One region of the Synechococcus sp. A15-24 genome, then DNA from elsewhere that is predicted to be linked to it. Evidence: predicted binding sites of a transcription regulator. Region 1 holds the regulator's gene; the other holds the start of a gene.
What was found. The regulator NtcA, encoded in region 1, controls nitrogen genes in cyanobacteria. The targets are predictions, from matches to a motif close to GTANCNNNNGNTAC.

Region 1 (7,360 bases):
AGCGCGGGATCTGTTCTGTGGCGCTGAGCGATGGTCCTGCGGGCAGCGGGGAGATCGCGCCCAGGCATCCGGTCAGCGTGGTGCGGGTGTCGCCAGAGATCTGGCGTGTCAGCAATGGCTTAGTGGAGTTTGAGTGCTCCCCTGTAGGGCTGTTGCAGCTTCGGGATGCTCAGGGGGTTGATCAGCTTTCGGCACCTTTGCGCCCCTGCCGTTACCGGGACAGGGGTGAGTTCTGGGATGCCTGGGACATCACTGCGGAATACCGGAGGCATCCGCTGGAGCTGGTGCCCGTCGGGTCGGTTCAGCTGCGCGAGTCCGGTCCACTGGTGGCCCAGCTCGTAGTGACCTATCGGGTGGGTGCCAGCCGGATGCGCCTGGATCTGCGCCTCAAAGCGGATTGCCCCTGGTTGGAGCTGATCGTGTCTGTGGACTGGTGTCAGCGCCATGAGCTGCTGCGGTTGGACATCCCCCTCGCATCAACGGCGGTGCGTCTTGCGGCAGATACCAGTGGCGGGGTGATCGAACGTCCAGCGCATCCCCAGACCCCCCGTGAACAAGAGCGATGGGAAGTGCCGGCGATCTCCTGGCTGGCCTGTCAGGCCAAGGCTCCCGGCGGCGGCATCGCTGTTCTCTTGGATGGTCCGCAGGGGGTGGATGGGGCCACGGATCGATTGGGTGTTTCGCTGCTGCGTGGTGCCACCTGGCCGGATCCATCGGCGGATCAGGGCCAGCAGCGGATGCGATTGGCGCTGATGCCGTTTCAAGGCAGCTGGGCCCACGCAGCGGTACCGCAGGCAGCCATCGGCTTTCGCGAACCTGGCTGGCACGGACCGATCGCGGCAAGACAGCACCAGGCATCGATGGGGACACACCGCTGGTTGCCAGCGATTCCACGCCGGCTATGTCCGATCGCTCTGCGCCCAGACGCCAACGGCGTGGTGCTGCAACTGCTCAATCCAGGAGCTTCACGGTGCCGCTGGCAGCCTGGAGAAGGCTGGAAGGTGGGTCGAGCGGTCGCCGCTGACGACTGGATCGAACTGGCACCAGGGGAACTGGTTGAGCTGCGGTTGGCTCAGTCCTCGTGATCGTCGAAGGGATCATCCAGCGCCTTGGACGGCGGACCGAAGGCCTGGTACACACCGAAACCGGTCATGCCGAGCAGAACGGCGAGCACTCCGATAGCAACGGAGAGGGCAGGGGACGACGTTTCCATCACATCTCTCGACAGGACCGACCCCGAAACGGAATCGGCCCCTACAGTATCCAGACTTCAATTCACCCGAGACCCAAAGCGTCGCCATGGCTCAACGCACCCGTCTGGGAGACCTTCTCCGCCCTCTGAACTCCGAGTACGGCAAGGTCGTCCCCGGCTGGGGAACAACGCCCGTGATGGGCATCTTCATGGTCTTGTTCCTGGTGTTCCTGTTGGTGATTCTTCAGCTGTACAACAAGTCGCTGATCCTGGAAGGTATCAACGTCAACTGGAACGGTCTGGGTTGATCGATCGATGAATGTTTTCGGAGTCGGCCTACCCGAAATGGCGGTGATCGGCGCCGTTGCATTGCTTGTTTTCGGCCCCAAGCGTTTGCCTGAGCTTGGCCGAACACTTGGAAAAACATTGAAGGGCTTTCAATCGGCCTCGAAGGAATTCGAGCGGGAAATCAACAAAGCCATGGCAGATCCGGAACAGCAGCCCTCTTCCGACATTGAAGAACCCACCGCGAAACCCTCCAACGACTGACTCCTGATGGCCGATGTGCTCCGGCTGGTGGTCGGCCTGGGCAATCCAGGCACGAAGTACGAGGGAACCCGTCACAACATCGGCTTCATGGCATTGGAGCGGATGGCATCACGCGAGGGCTTCAGTTTTCGTCAGCAGAGCAAGTTGCATGGCCTGGCTTCGGAGTGCGGCATCGGTGAAAGCCGACTGAGGCTGCTCATGCCTCAGACCTACATGAACGACAGCGGTCGGTCCATCCGCGCAGCGCTCGACTGGTTTGGCTTCACGCCGGAACAACTGCTGGTTCTGGTGGATGACATGGACATCCCCCTGGGACGTCTGCGGTTGCGGGCCCAGGGCAGTGCTGGAGGTCACAACGGTTTGCGGAGCACAATCCAGCACCTGGGTACTCAGGCCTTTCCGCGCCTGCGCATCGGCATTGGTGCTCCTGCTGACAATCCCGCGGAACGGCGGGCGCGCACCGTGTCCCACGTGCTCGGTCCCTTCAGTCGTGCTGAGCAGCCTGAGGTGGATGCCGTGCTGGACGGTGTGTTAAAGGCCATCCAGCGCATTCAGCGCCAGGGTCTGGACCGCGCCGGCAATTGGATCAACGGCTTCCGTCCGGCCTTAGTGGAATGACAGCGCTTCCCGCCACGACAGCCCACCTCAGGGTTTTGCGGCAGTGCTTCAGTGATCAATGTGTTGAGGGTGAAGTCTCGGCAGGCGGTTTCGAGTGGACCTTTCAATGGGCCTTCGATCGCGGTGAGCTCACTGTTGAGCCGTCCCTGGGGCGAGCCCTTATTCAGGACGCGTTGCTGCGCTTTCTGGTGCGCGCCGACTATCGATTGGAGCCCGGCGGGGATTACACCTTCACGGTACGGGCACGCTTTTGAAGGCCGGTCGCGGCTGAGGCCACTGGCACCGATAGCCGAGGTGATCTTCGACCATCACCAGAGCTGCCACCGCATCCAACTCACCAGGGGGAAGCCGCAGGCCCCGCGGCAGCAGTTGCCTCCATCCCCAGGCGGGCCAGAGCTGCCAGTAGCGCTCCCGGGCGCGCAGGGTTGTTCCCCTTTCATCAACGATTTCAATGGAGGCCAGTCGTTGCAACGCTGAATTCCATTGATCTGAGCTGGTGCCGTTCCCCAACAGGATCAACCGCAGCTCCCCCTGGTTGGACCAGGTCTTCAGCTGACTGATGACGCGCGATGGGGGCAGCACGACACCATCGATGACCAGGCGCTGATCAGGATCCACCAACACCAGGCCGCACTTGGCACGACCGGGGTCAAGTCCCACCAGATGGCTCATGGCTCCATGATCACCCTGACGGCGACAGGATCCGCCGTGTCGCTGCTGCGGACAGCGATCACCTGCAGCTCGAGCGGTTCGTTGTCGGTTCGATCCACCAGCGCGAGACCCAGCTCGTTCAGTGCGCTGCCATCGAACTGCAGTCCTTCACTGAGCGAACCACGGCGTTGAACTTCTGCAAAGGCTGAAGCCAGCAGCAGGTTGAGCCGTGTTCTGACCGCCTCTGATCCGCGTTCGTCCTGCTCGAGGGTGGTGGTGGCCAGCACCTCGTCGACGCGGGTGATGGTTCTGTTCGGCTTCACATCCGGGTAGGCATACACCACGGACTCACCCCGCAGCACATTGCCAGCCGAACGCATCGACACGACCCAGGTGCCGGATTGACGCAGGGTTTGTTGCAGCCGTTCCACATCTCCTCGGGGAACCAGCAGGATCTGACGATCCGGGGTTTCCCCTGGTCTGACCCTTACGTAGGCGGTTTGGTTGGCTTCCTGCAGCAACCGATCCACCACCTGCTTGGCCTGACCTGGTTTCTCCAGCCTCACCGTGGCAGTCGCCAGGGCCTGGCCACTGCGCAGTACAACGGATCCACGGCGCAAGGCCAGCAGGTCCTGCTCTAAAGACTTGAGCTCCTTTTCCCCAGCCTTGATCCGATCGCGCACACCGCGCAATTCGGCTTCCGTCCGCTGAATATCGACGTCCCTGGCCTGGATGTCGGCGTTCAGTCGGTTCCGTTCCTGCTCCAGTTGACGCTTTTGCTGTTGCAGTGGTTCCAGCTCTCGGCGAAGGGTTGCGGACCGTTGCCGGGTGGAAATTAATTCCGCCTCGATCCGCTCCGTCGCTGACCGAGCCTCGCGCCGCTCCGTTTCGGCCGCATCAAGGGCCGCACGGCTGTCCCTGAGTCTGGCCTGGAGGGCATCGAGCTCGAACAGTCCAACCCGAAGCTGGCGGCTCACCAGGAGCAGAAGACCCAGGGACAGAGCACTGATCAGGCTGCCGGTGAGCACTGTGATCAAGACAGCTGTGCGACGCGGCCTCAGATTGAACAGGCTGAGCCGAGCCTTTCCCACGCGACTGCCCAGCCGATCCCCCAGGGTCGACAGCACGCCTCCGAGGATCAGCAAAGCCAGGATCAGCAGCCAGCCGCTCATCAGACCCCCATCGCACGGGGGGTGGACTCAGCTGAACCGCTTGGCCAGGGCGATGGGATCCAACACCGTGATCTTCTTGCGGTCAATCTGCACGAGTCCGGATTGGCGCAAGTCTCCCAGCAGACGGGTGATGGTGACGCGTGTGGAGCCGATCGCTTCGGCAATGGCTTGATGAGACAGGCGCAGATCAATCGTGATGCCAAGTTCATCGGGCACGCCGAAATCCCTGCACAGCACGAGCAGAAAACTCACCAATCGGGATGACATATCGCGATGGGTGAGGGTTTCGATCATCGTTTCCGTCTGCAGGATCCGACTGGAGAGACCCTGCAGAAGACGCAGGCCGACACCGGTGTCCGCCTCGATGGCAGCACGCACAGAGGCGGCCGGTGCGGTCACCATTTCCACCCGCGTGAAGGCAACAGCGTGATAAAAGCGGTCGGATCGGTGTCCGGTGAGCAGTGACAGCACTCCGAACAGGCTGTTTTCCCGCAGAAGCGCCACGGTGATCTCTTCGCCTGATTCGTACACCCTGGACAGGCGCACGGCTCCGCGACGGATCAGGTACACCCTTTCGGCCGGATCCCCCGGGAAGAAAATCGTCTTGTTGCGTTCCACCAACTCGGTGCTGGCTCCATCCAGATCACGGATGACATCCAGAAGGGTGCGGTTTCGTTCGGCTGCACCCGCAACCTGCGGTTGCTGGGGGGAATAGCGACTGAAACCACTGTTAGCCACCATGGTTTCCTCGCAACTGCTGGGAAGTTACGAATGTGCCCTGACGAGCCATGTAGTCGTTATTACGAAATCGCTGAACCGGCGGCTGTGGCCAGGGCGAAACGCTGACCTTGCATCAGCTCCTGAAGTCCTGATTCAGCCAGGTTGAGCATGGCATCGAGTTCGGAGCGGCTGAAGGGTGCCTGCTCTGCCGTCCCTTGCAGTTCCAGCAGGCGGCCATCACCGGCGGTGACCACATTGAGATCCACGTCGGCACGGCTGTCTTCGCTGTAGTCGAGATCCAGCAGCGGGATCCCGTCGATCAACCCTACCGAAACCGCCGCCAGCTGCTGGCGAATCGGATCCTGCGTCAACACACCCTGGGAGCGGAGTTGATCACAGGCTCGGCGCAAGGCGATCCAGGCCCCGGTGATCGAGGCGGTGCGGGTGCCGGCGTCGGCCTGGATCACATCGCAGTCGATCAGCAGCGTGCGCTCGCCGAGGGCGTCCATGTTGAGAACAGCCCGGAGACTGCGACCGATCAGGCGTTGGATCTCCTGCGTTCTGCCCGAGAGTTTCATCAACTCTCGCGACTGCCGTTGCGGTGTCGAACCGGGAAGCAGTCGATATTCAGCGCTGAGCCAGCCGCAACCGTTCCCCCGGCGCCAGCGGGGGACGTCCTCCTCCAAGGAAACGCTGCAGAGCACTGCGGTACGGCCCGTACGCACGATGAGGGAGCTGAGGGCGAAGGACATCGGATCCCAGTCCACGGAGAAGGGGCGCAACTCACTAGCTCCCCGGCCATCGGCCCGCGGGGGCGTGGGTGCAGGCATCGGCGCATCACAGCTGTCATCAAGCCTGACAGGCGATGCCCCGGCTTGATGGAACGTCACACCATGGATGGTGTCTTGACCCTTGTGGGGTGGCTTTGCACCGCTACATTCAAGGTCTGCCGGGATCTCCCGGATGCCTGCAGCCGAGATGACCGCCAGCCTCACCTCAAGCCATCGTTCCTCGGACTCCGTGGCTCAGGACCACAGGTCTCTGGAGCAGGCTGGTCTCCTTCCGTTGGTGCCGGTTCGCCCACCCCTGCAGCTGGTGGAGCCGGAGGGGCAGCTTCAGGTTCACACCGCGACCTATCGCGGCAGCTTCTCCAGTGTTCTCAGCCAGGCGATGCGCACCGCTGGGCTGGGCAGTCGAGTGCTGATTGCTCAATTCCTCAAAGGTGGGGTGCATCAGGGACCGCAAGGTTGCGTACGTCTTTGCGGCGGACTCACCTGGCTCCGCCCCGATGTACCGGCTTGTCTTTCTCAAGCTGATCACCCTGGTGGTGCGGCGGCTGTTGATGCGGTTTGGCAGTCCTGCCGTCGCCATCTGCGTGATGGCGACATCGATCAGCTGGTTCTGGATGAAGTCGGCCTCGCCGTTGGGTTGGGCTACGTCGAGGAGGGCGCGCTGCTGGATGCCCTCGACCAGCGGCCGCCCGCCATGGATGTGGTGATCACAGGGCCCGCCATTCCCCCCAGCATCGTGGCCATGGCTGATCAGGTCACCCAATTGCGTCGAGGTTTCTGATGCTCAAGAACGATCGCTGGATCGCCGAACAGGCCGCGCAGGGCATGCTCGAACCCTTCCAGAAGGGCTTGGTCCGCCATCTGGATCCCGAGCAGCAGGCCAGGCCTGTGCTGAGTTTCGGTTGTTCCTCCTATGGCTATGACCTGCGCCTTTCAGCGCAGGAATTCATGATTTTTCGCCATGTGCCGGGCACGGTGATGAATCCCAAGCGCTTCAACCCCGCCAACCTCGAGCCGACGCCGTTGCATGAGGACGAGGACGGTCGTTATTTCATCCTGCCGGCCCATTCCTATGGCCTTGGCGTTGCGCTGGAGAAGATGCGCGTCCCGCCCAACATCACGGTGATCTGCCTTGGCAAGAGCACCTATGCCCGTCTGGGCATCATCGTGAACACCACGCCTGCAGAAGCGAGCTGGGAAGGACACCTCACCCTTGAGTTCAGCAACAGCTCCGGTGCCGACTGCCGCATTTACGCCGAAGAAGGGATCTGTCAGCTGTTGTTCTTCGAGGGAGATCCCTGCGACACCACCTACAGCGATCGCCAGGGCAAATATCAACATCAACCGGAGCGGGTCACCCTGGCTCGGATCTAAGGGGCCAGCCTGGCGCGGTGAAGCCTGCTTTTCTTATACCAGCCCGCAAATTCAGGGGCCCAGGCCACCATGTGCGGCCACATCAGATCGCAGAGCTGGCGGATTTCCAGCTGCGCGTCGAGCTTGGCCCGTAGATCCATGAAGTGCAGAAAGGCCCGCAGACTGAAGCTCACCACGAAGTGCTGGCGATAGTCGAAGGGAAGGATGCCCCGGGCATGCTCTTCAGCGAAGCCTGCTGTTAGCAGGTCGCGATAACGCTCAGCTGAGGCTCGGCAATGGTCGAGGTCCAGGGC
Region 2 (7,360 bases), 940 kb from region 1:
GATGCGCAGGGTGTCGAGGATGCTGGGCAGGCTGTAACGGGCCACCACCTGCACCAGCACCTGGCGGCTGCGGCCGCCGAGGGTGAGGGTGGTTTCGATCAGTTCCTTGGGAACAAACTTCACCGCATCCATCACCATCAGGATGTTGAAGTAGATCGTGCCGAGAAAGATCAGGGCGATCTTGGGTTCCTCGCCGATGCCGAGGTAGATGATCAGCAGGGGGATGAACGCTGCTGCCGGCATGTAGCGGAGCATGGCGATCAGGGGTTCGCACATGGCGCACACCGCTGGGTACACCCCCATGCAGATGCCGATCGGAACCGCCAGAACGGTGGCGAGCAGAAAGCCAGCGAACACCCGACCGGTGCTGGCGACGATGTCCTGGAACAGGATGCCGCTTTCGGCCATCGAAGCCAGGGAGCGGAACACCGCCCCCGGTGATGGCAGGAACTTCTCATCTACCAGGCCCAGGGAGGCGATGGCCGCCCAGGCCAAAAGTGGGATCAGCAGGGAGGCGACCTGCAGGCCGCCACGCACGGCCCCCGATGGGGTGGCCCCCAGGGTGAGCAGAGAGAGGAGCCCTGAGCCCCTCCCCTTGGATGCAGCGGCGGCCGTGGCAGTCATCAGGATTCGGCGACCTTCTTGATGAAGCTGGAATCAAACAGGTTGCTCATGTCCGGCTTCTCGGGAATGAAGCCAACGGAGATCATGAATTTCGCCATCGATTCCGAGGCGAAGGGCATGTACTGCATGCCTTCGCCTTCGCTGAAGGCTTCCAGGTTCTCGTCGATCGAAAAGAAACGGGTGCCGTCCTTGTACTGCTCGTACTCCTCTGTGGGAATGCCGGCCCGCTTGGCCATGATTGCCTCTGATTTCTCGGGGTTCTTCTCCATGAAGTCGCGCACGTCCCACCAGGTCTTGACGATCTTCTGAACGTCGTCGGGCCGTTCCTTGATCAGATCACCGCTCACGGTGAGCAGATCGGGAATGGCACCGGGGTACTCCTTGGAGCTGGCGATCACCCGGGCACCCTCGCGCTGCATGGCGGTGCCGGTGTATGGCGGGAAGGCGCCGACGGCATCCACCTGCCCGGCGGCAAAGGCTGTGGCGGCCTGGTCGGTGGGCAGGCCTTTGATCACCACATCCTCACGGCTGAGGCCAACGTCCTTGAGAGCAAGGCTGAGCAAGTAATCGTCTACGACGCCCTCTTCAACGGCCACCGTCTTGCCCTTGAGCTCTGCGATGGAGGTGATCGAGGCGTCAGCAATGATCTGGTCGTTGCCGGCGGAGTTGTCGTTCACCAGCACAACAACTTCACCACCGTTCTCGCCTGGCAGGAAGGAGATGGTGTCGTTCAGGGTCTGGGAATTGCCGTCGATCTTGCCGGCGGCGAAGGTTTCCATCGACTGCACGTAGCCGTCGAACCACTTCATCTCTACATTCACGCCATTCTTTTCGAACAGCTTCTCTTCAACGGCGATGGCCCAGGGCCACCAACCGGCCCAGTTGCTGTAGCCGAGAACGATCGGGGTGCCGCCCACAGTTGGGGTTGAGGGCTTGGAACAGGCGACGGCCAGAACGATCGCCAGGCCGGCGATCAGGAGATTGCGGAGTTGCTTGGTCATGGCATCGGCGTGATGGGTGGATGACGGGATCGGGGCTCAGGCGGTGGCCAGAGCGGGGGACTGGTCTGCAGCCCTGGCTGCAGCAGAGGAGACGGCGGTGCGATCGGCAAGGGCCTGCCGCACCCACTGGTGCCAGACATCTAGGCCTTCGCCGCTGAGGGCGGAGACCTCGATCACCGTGGCGTTGGGGTTGATGCTGAGGATGTTGCGGCGGATCGCCGCCAGCTCCACCTGCAGGTGGGGCAGCAGATCCACCTTGGTGATCAGCACCACATCCGCCTGGCGGAACATCAGCGGGTACTTGAGCGGTTTGTCGTCGCCCTCGGTGACGCTGAGCAGAGCCACCTTGTGGTGTTCCCCCACATCGAATTCAGCGGGGCAAACAAGGTTGCCGACGTTCTCCACCAGAAGCAGATCGAGCTGGGTTGGATCCAGGCGTTGCTTCAGCAAAGTGAGTCCGCCGCTCACCATGGCGGCATCGAGATGACAGGCCCGACCGGTGGTGATCGGCACCACTGGAATGCCGACGGCTTCCAGACGCTCGGCATCGAGCTGGGTGGTCATGTCGCCCTCCAGCACCGCCATCTTGTGATTGGCGGCCAACGCCGGCAGGGAGCGTTCGAGCAGGGCGGTCTTGCCGGCACCGGGGCTGCTCATTAGGTTGAGGCAGAGCACGTTCCAGGCCTGGAAATGCTCGTGGTTGTGCTCCGCCTGGTGCTGGTTGGCGGCGAGGAGGTTGAGACCGAGGGTGTCCTCAAGGGGCATGTGCATGGCTAAATGGAGGTATTTGGGTTGTCAGCGCATGCGCTGGATGGAGCCGGACTCAAGGGCAGCGCCGGCAGCACTGCGGTAATCGATGTTGCGGATCCGCAGTTCCCGGCCGCTGACGATCTCCTCAAGTGGGTGATCGCAGCAGGGGGAGCGGTAGGCGCTCTCCGGCACAGGGTCATAGGTGCTGTTGCAGGCCAGACAGCGACCGACGAAGGAAATGTCGGTGATGGTGAGCCGGGAACCATCGAGCCAGGTGCCCTGCACCGCGGCGTTGTAGGTCGTCACCAGCTGATCGGGCTCAACGCAGGTGAAGCGGCCCACATCGAGGTGCACAGTATCCACCATTGCTGAGGGATCGTCCCGATCCCGCCGCCATTCATTGAGGGAGATCAGCAGGCACTTGGTCATGTCGACTTCATGCATGGCCTACCTCCACTTCTGATCGACGTTCATGTTGCAGACATCGCTGATCCAGGCCGGCTTGCCCTTGCGGGGGAGCTGGCCGCTGACCACGAGATGGGCCATGGCGTCGCAGATCACGCGGGTGGCCATCAGCGAGGTCATGTCGCTGATGTCATATGGCGGCGAAACCTCCACGATTTCGAGACCGCACACCGGAACATTGCGCACGATCAGTTCCAGCAGCTTGAGCGCCTCGCGCGGCAGCAGGCCGCCGGGTTCGGGCCAGCCGGTGCCCGGCACGAAGCCGGCATCGATGCAGTCGATGTCAAAGGAGATGTAAACGCAGTCGGTGCCGTCGGTGGCGCGTTCGATGGCGTATTTGGATGCCGCCTCCAGACCCATCTCGGTGATGTCCGTGACGGTGAGCACGTTGGTGCCACGTTCGCGGCAGACCTTCACGCCTTCGCGCGGCACCTGCCAGCCGCCGATGCCGAGCTGCACCAGGTTCTCGGCCGGAGCGTTGGCCATGTTGGTGGCGTGGAACCACGGACAGGTGTGCATCCGCTCGTCCAGGTCGATCTCCTGGGTGTCGACGTGACGGTCGAAGTGGATGATGCCCACTTTCTTGTCACCCAGATAGCGGCAGACGCCGCGGACGGTTGGGAAGCCGATGGAGTGGTCGCCGCCGAGAATGATCGGGAAGGCGCCGCTGGCGAACACGTGGGCGATGCCCTTGGAGATCTGATCGAAGCTTTTCTCGTTGTTGGCCGGAATGGTGAAGATGTCGCCGACATCGCAGAGGGTGATCTGTTCGCGCAGATCAACCCCCATTTCGTAGTTGTAGGGGGTGTAAAGGGCTGAGATGCGACGGATGCCCTGGGGCCCGAAGCGGGTGCCGGGGCGGTAGGTGGTTCCGCAATCGTGGGGGACTCCGACGATGGCCACGTCGTAATTGCCCACCTGGTTCACATCCTCCAGGTAGGGAGCCTTCATGAAGGTGTTGATGCCGGCGAAATGCGGGAGCTCACCTCGCGAAAAGGTGGAGATGTTGCGGTCAACGATGCTTTCCGCAGCTTCGAGACCCAGGCGCTTGGCCTGATCAACTTCCTGTTGCCAGCCGGTGAGGGGCAACTTGCGTTCCTTCTCGAGCGCCTGCATGCCTTCGCTGGGATGCGAACGCTGAAAGGCCCCGTTGGGGTCCGTTGGGGATGACATCGAAGGGAGAGTTGGGGTTGTTGCGGTCTCCCGGGCTTTTGTCCCTCCGTGCAGCCGGCAGAACCGACCGAAACCTCTTGGACCAGACATCCCTGATGGGATCGGAACCCTAGGTTTCTCCGCCCTGCCACTGTCTGCGGCACCGGTGGCACGCGCGGTGTGATCAGCTACGGAATGACGTCGTACCAGCCAGACCTTCAGGACCAAGGCCTGATCGGCTCTCAGCTCATCGGTGATTCCTGAGTCGGCACCGATGGGGCTGCCACGTTTCGGTCACTGCCAGTGGTCAATTCAGACTCCATCTGGTCCAGACAGGTGGAGCACAGCACCCTGCCTTTCAGACGCAGATAGGTGGCCATCGATCGCTCGATGCGCATGCTGCAGCCGGCACAGACGAACAGTGGCATTCCCAGTGGATCGACACCCTGTCCTAACGCGCTCCTCCTGAGCATGTTGGTTGTGCTGAACAACACGGAAAACTGATCAACGTGCTGTGATCCCGAAGAGTTCAGGTAACTTCAGCCACCCGGTGGATCCATGGGCCATCACGAAAGCATCTGTGCCGGGCGCATGATCCTGACGCGCTACTTGAGCAGCAGTGGCTGGGTGGAGGAATGTTCCCACCAGACCCTGTTTGATGCCTACGTCGATGCACGTCGTCGTTGTGTTGTGCGGGGTTGTCCTTATGCCTTGTTTGATGCTGATACGGGCAGCACTGTGTCGGTGCTCACGGTGAAGCAATGTCTGCACCAATACGGCGTTGATGGTGAATTAACCGTTGGCTGAAAGCACAAAAAAAGCCCCGCCGAAGCGGGGCGATTAAGCTGCTTCAAAGTGCTGCTCACTGAGCCACTTTGTGGCCGCGGTACACGAGAGCCGGACGCTTGCAGTTGGTGGCAGCAGCGTTGTTCTGGACGTACGTCTGGCCGCGATAGGTCAGGGTCATGATGGGTTCCTCGAAGCAAGCTCAGGTCCCCGTTCCATGGCCTGAGTCGAACTGCGCCTCACCGGTGGTGAGGTGAACGTGTTGTAGCTGTTGCTACATCAATGTTCTACAGGCTCTGTCCAGGGTTCTGTCGTTCATGCCGCTACACAACAGAGAAATTTGCGGAAACCGCCTCAACCGAGCCCCGAGTATTCCTGCCGGAGTTCGTCCCAGCTGGTTTCGATGGATTGTTTTCGTGGACGAATTGGATCCGGTCGAAGAGGTCGTGGAAGTAGAGCTGGTTTTGTTTTGTCTGCGTTTGATTTGACTGTCGATGTTGATTTCAACAGCTTCACGACAGGGTTGAGGGGCATTGATCAAGTGGAATGATTTCAACAATGTCCTCCTCCGTGCACCCCCAGCACTGCTGCGATGGCGACCAAATGAAGGATCAGACGACCTCTTCAGAAGGATGAGAACGCAAAGATTCTCTGAAGATCATGATCAGATGAACACTTTTGGCTGATACCTGTGTGCATCGATGCTTACGGATGGTGACGTTGGCTGCGCCATTCAGCACCGTCCTTACGGTGTGAGTGCTCATTCTCAGTTCAATGAACTCTCATCAGAACAAGGACGACTGGTTCAGGGCGCAAAAGCAGAAGGTTCACAAACCCATTGATGTCGACACCCTGATGTGGGTGCGCCACCGCTTGATGCGTTTTGAGGTGGAGATGCGCTGGGCCGATCGCATCTGTGTGTTTGAGGAGTTTTTCCCCAACGACGCCATCACACCCCAGCTTTAGGCTCTCGCTTCCGTAGAGGTTCCGATGCCTGTTCCCTTGGCCTTCATGCTCGGTGAGCTGGAGATCAGCAACGTCACCACCGTTGTTCTGGTGGTGGTCGCACTGGTGTTCGTGGGGAGTTTTGCAGTGGTGTCGTTGCAGACCGGTGAATTGATCAAGCCTCCCAAGAAGGATTGACGTCTGCTGATCAACGGGCTGTGGCCGTCACCAGCAGTCCATCCCGAGGCGTTGGGCTGGGAATCAACTGCAGGTTGAGATCCTGATCGGGCTCGAGATGCAGCTCAACGCGCTGCAACAGTCCCACCGCCATCAAACGGATTTCCAGTTCCGCCAGGGCCTTACCCAGGCAGACCCGTTCACCGCCGCCGAAGGGAAGCAGGGTCTGTTGGAACGATCCATCCAGATGACGCTGGGGCCGGAAGGTTTCCAAGTCGGTCTGGTCTGTGGTGCTCGATGAGCTCAGCACCACCTGAATCACCTTTCCCTGGGGAATCGCCACATCGGCCAGCTCGATCGACTGGGTGTTCTGCCGGAAAAAACCGCCCACCGGTGGCGTCATGCGCATCACCTCAAGCACTGTGGCATCCAGCCTCGACGGGCGTTCGTGGCTGTTCAGATCCTGCATGAGCCACTGTTCCACCTCTGGGTTGAGCAGCAGGGCTCGAAACAGGCAGCTCAATGACGATGCCGTGGTCTCGTAGCCAGCGAACAGCAGCAGCAGCAGCTGCTCAACCAGGTCATCGTCATCTAGTGGGAGTCCCGCTTCATCCAGTCCGCCGCTGAGCAGATCAAGACCGCCCTGTTGCCTGTTGTTGTTGGTTTGCAGCACAGTCTTCAGCCGAGCCAGCAACCGTTGCCGTGCGGCAAGGGCCCGCGCGAAAGGCGTTCCTGGCAAGGCAAGGGGGATGGAAAACAGGGCGCGGGTCCAGATATCGAAATCGGCGAACAGGGCATCGCGGTTCTCGGCCTCCAGCCCCAGCACCGTGGTGGCGATCACCGAAAAGGCAAAGCGCCGCATCCGTGCAGCCAGGGGGATCGGGCCATCTGCCTGTTGCAGCTCGTTGGCAAGGTCCTTGACCAGGGCTTCGATGGCTGGGGTGTAGCGGCTCAGGGCTGCACTTGAGAACAGCTGACCCACCACCCGGCGACGCGCTTTGTGGTCTGCACCGCTGCGGTTGGCCAACGACTTGCTGCCCAGTAGTTGCCGCACGCTGTCCGGCCACCAGCCTTGAAGGCAGTCTTCCTGCTTCAGCAGATCACCGATGGCGCGTTCTCCGCGGATGAACACGATGCTTTGGGCCAGCAGTTTGGTCTCGAACACATCTCCCAGCTCACTGAAGCGGCGTTGGCTGAAGGACGGATCCCGAAAAAGGGCCAGGGTTTCGCCGAGGCCTGTCACTGCACCGGTACTGGGCAAGGGTGCGGCCGTCATGGATCCAGATGTGTGGCTCTGAGCAAGCTATTGCCAACATCGCAGGAGTAACGTCACCGATTGATGGTTCTGCAGCTGCATTCCGCCGAATTTCTCCATGACGATGGTGTGACGTACTGCATCCGGCGTGAAGGCCTGGAACAGGACTTCACGATTTACGAGAAACGTGATGGGGCCTGGATCG

Region 2: SynA1524_RS07060 (DUF4278 domain-containing protein) is a predicted target of NtcA. The motif match lies at 5,043-5,056, and genes of this name have one in related genera.

What each region holds. Positions count from the first base shown of each region.
Region 1 covers NZ_CP047960.1:321,317-328,676, forward strand. Annotated here, with positions in the region: gene SynA1524_RS01575 (alpha-mannosidase) at 1-1,085, shown strand, start outside; gene psbN (photosystem II reaction center protein PsbN) at 1,073-1,213, opposite strand; gene psbH (photosystem II reaction center phosphoprotein PsbH) at 1,300-1,500, shown strand; gene SynA1524_RS01590 (TatA/E family twin arginine-targeting protein translocase) at 1,508-1,741, shown strand; gene pth (aminoacyl-tRNA hydrolase) at 1,748-2,359, shown strand; gene SynA1524_RS01600 (DUF3146 family protein) at 2,356-2,613, shown strand; gene SynA1524_RS01605 (RuvC family protein) at 2,591-3,031, opposite strand; gene SynA1524_RS01610 (DUF3084 family protein) at 3,028-4,182, opposite strand; gene ntcA (global nitrogen regulator NtcA) at 4,210-4,923, opposite strand; gene rph (ribonuclease PH) at 4,983-5,732, opposite strand; gene SynA1524_RS01625 (cob(I)yrinic acid a,c-diamide adenosyltransferase) at 5,881-6,474, shown strand; gene dcd (dCTP deaminase) at 6,474-7,067, shown strand; gene thyX (FAD-dependent thymidylate synthase) at 7,064-7,360, opposite strand, start outside.
Region 2 covers NZ_CP047960.1:1,257,483-1,264,842, reverse strand. Annotated here, with positions in the region: gene SynA1524_RS07095 (ABC transporter permease) at 1-624, opposite strand, end outside; gene SynA1524_RS07090 (ABC transporter substrate-binding protein) at 624-1,625, opposite strand; gene hypB (hydrogenase nickel incorporation protein HypB) at 1,662-2,396, opposite strand; gene SynA1524_RS07080 (hydrogenase maturation nickel metallochaperone HypA) at 2,421-2,819, opposite strand; gene speB (agmatinase) at 2,823-4,013, opposite strand; guanidine-I (ykkC/yxkD leader) riboswitch at 4,039-4,137, opposite strand; gene SynA1524_RS07070 (hypothetical protein) at 4,235-4,420, opposite strand; gene SynA1524_RS07065 (hypothetical protein) at 4,584-4,799, shown strand; gene SynA1524_RS07060 (DUF4278 domain-containing protein) at 4,855-4,959, opposite strand; gene SynA1524_RS07055 (hypothetical protein) at 5,553-5,744, shown strand; gene SynA1524_RS07050 (hypothetical protein) at 5,769-5,921, shown strand; gene SynA1524_RS07045 (cytochrome P450) at 5,932-7,176, opposite strand; gene SynA1524_RS07040 (hypothetical protein) at 7,240-7,360, shown strand, end outside.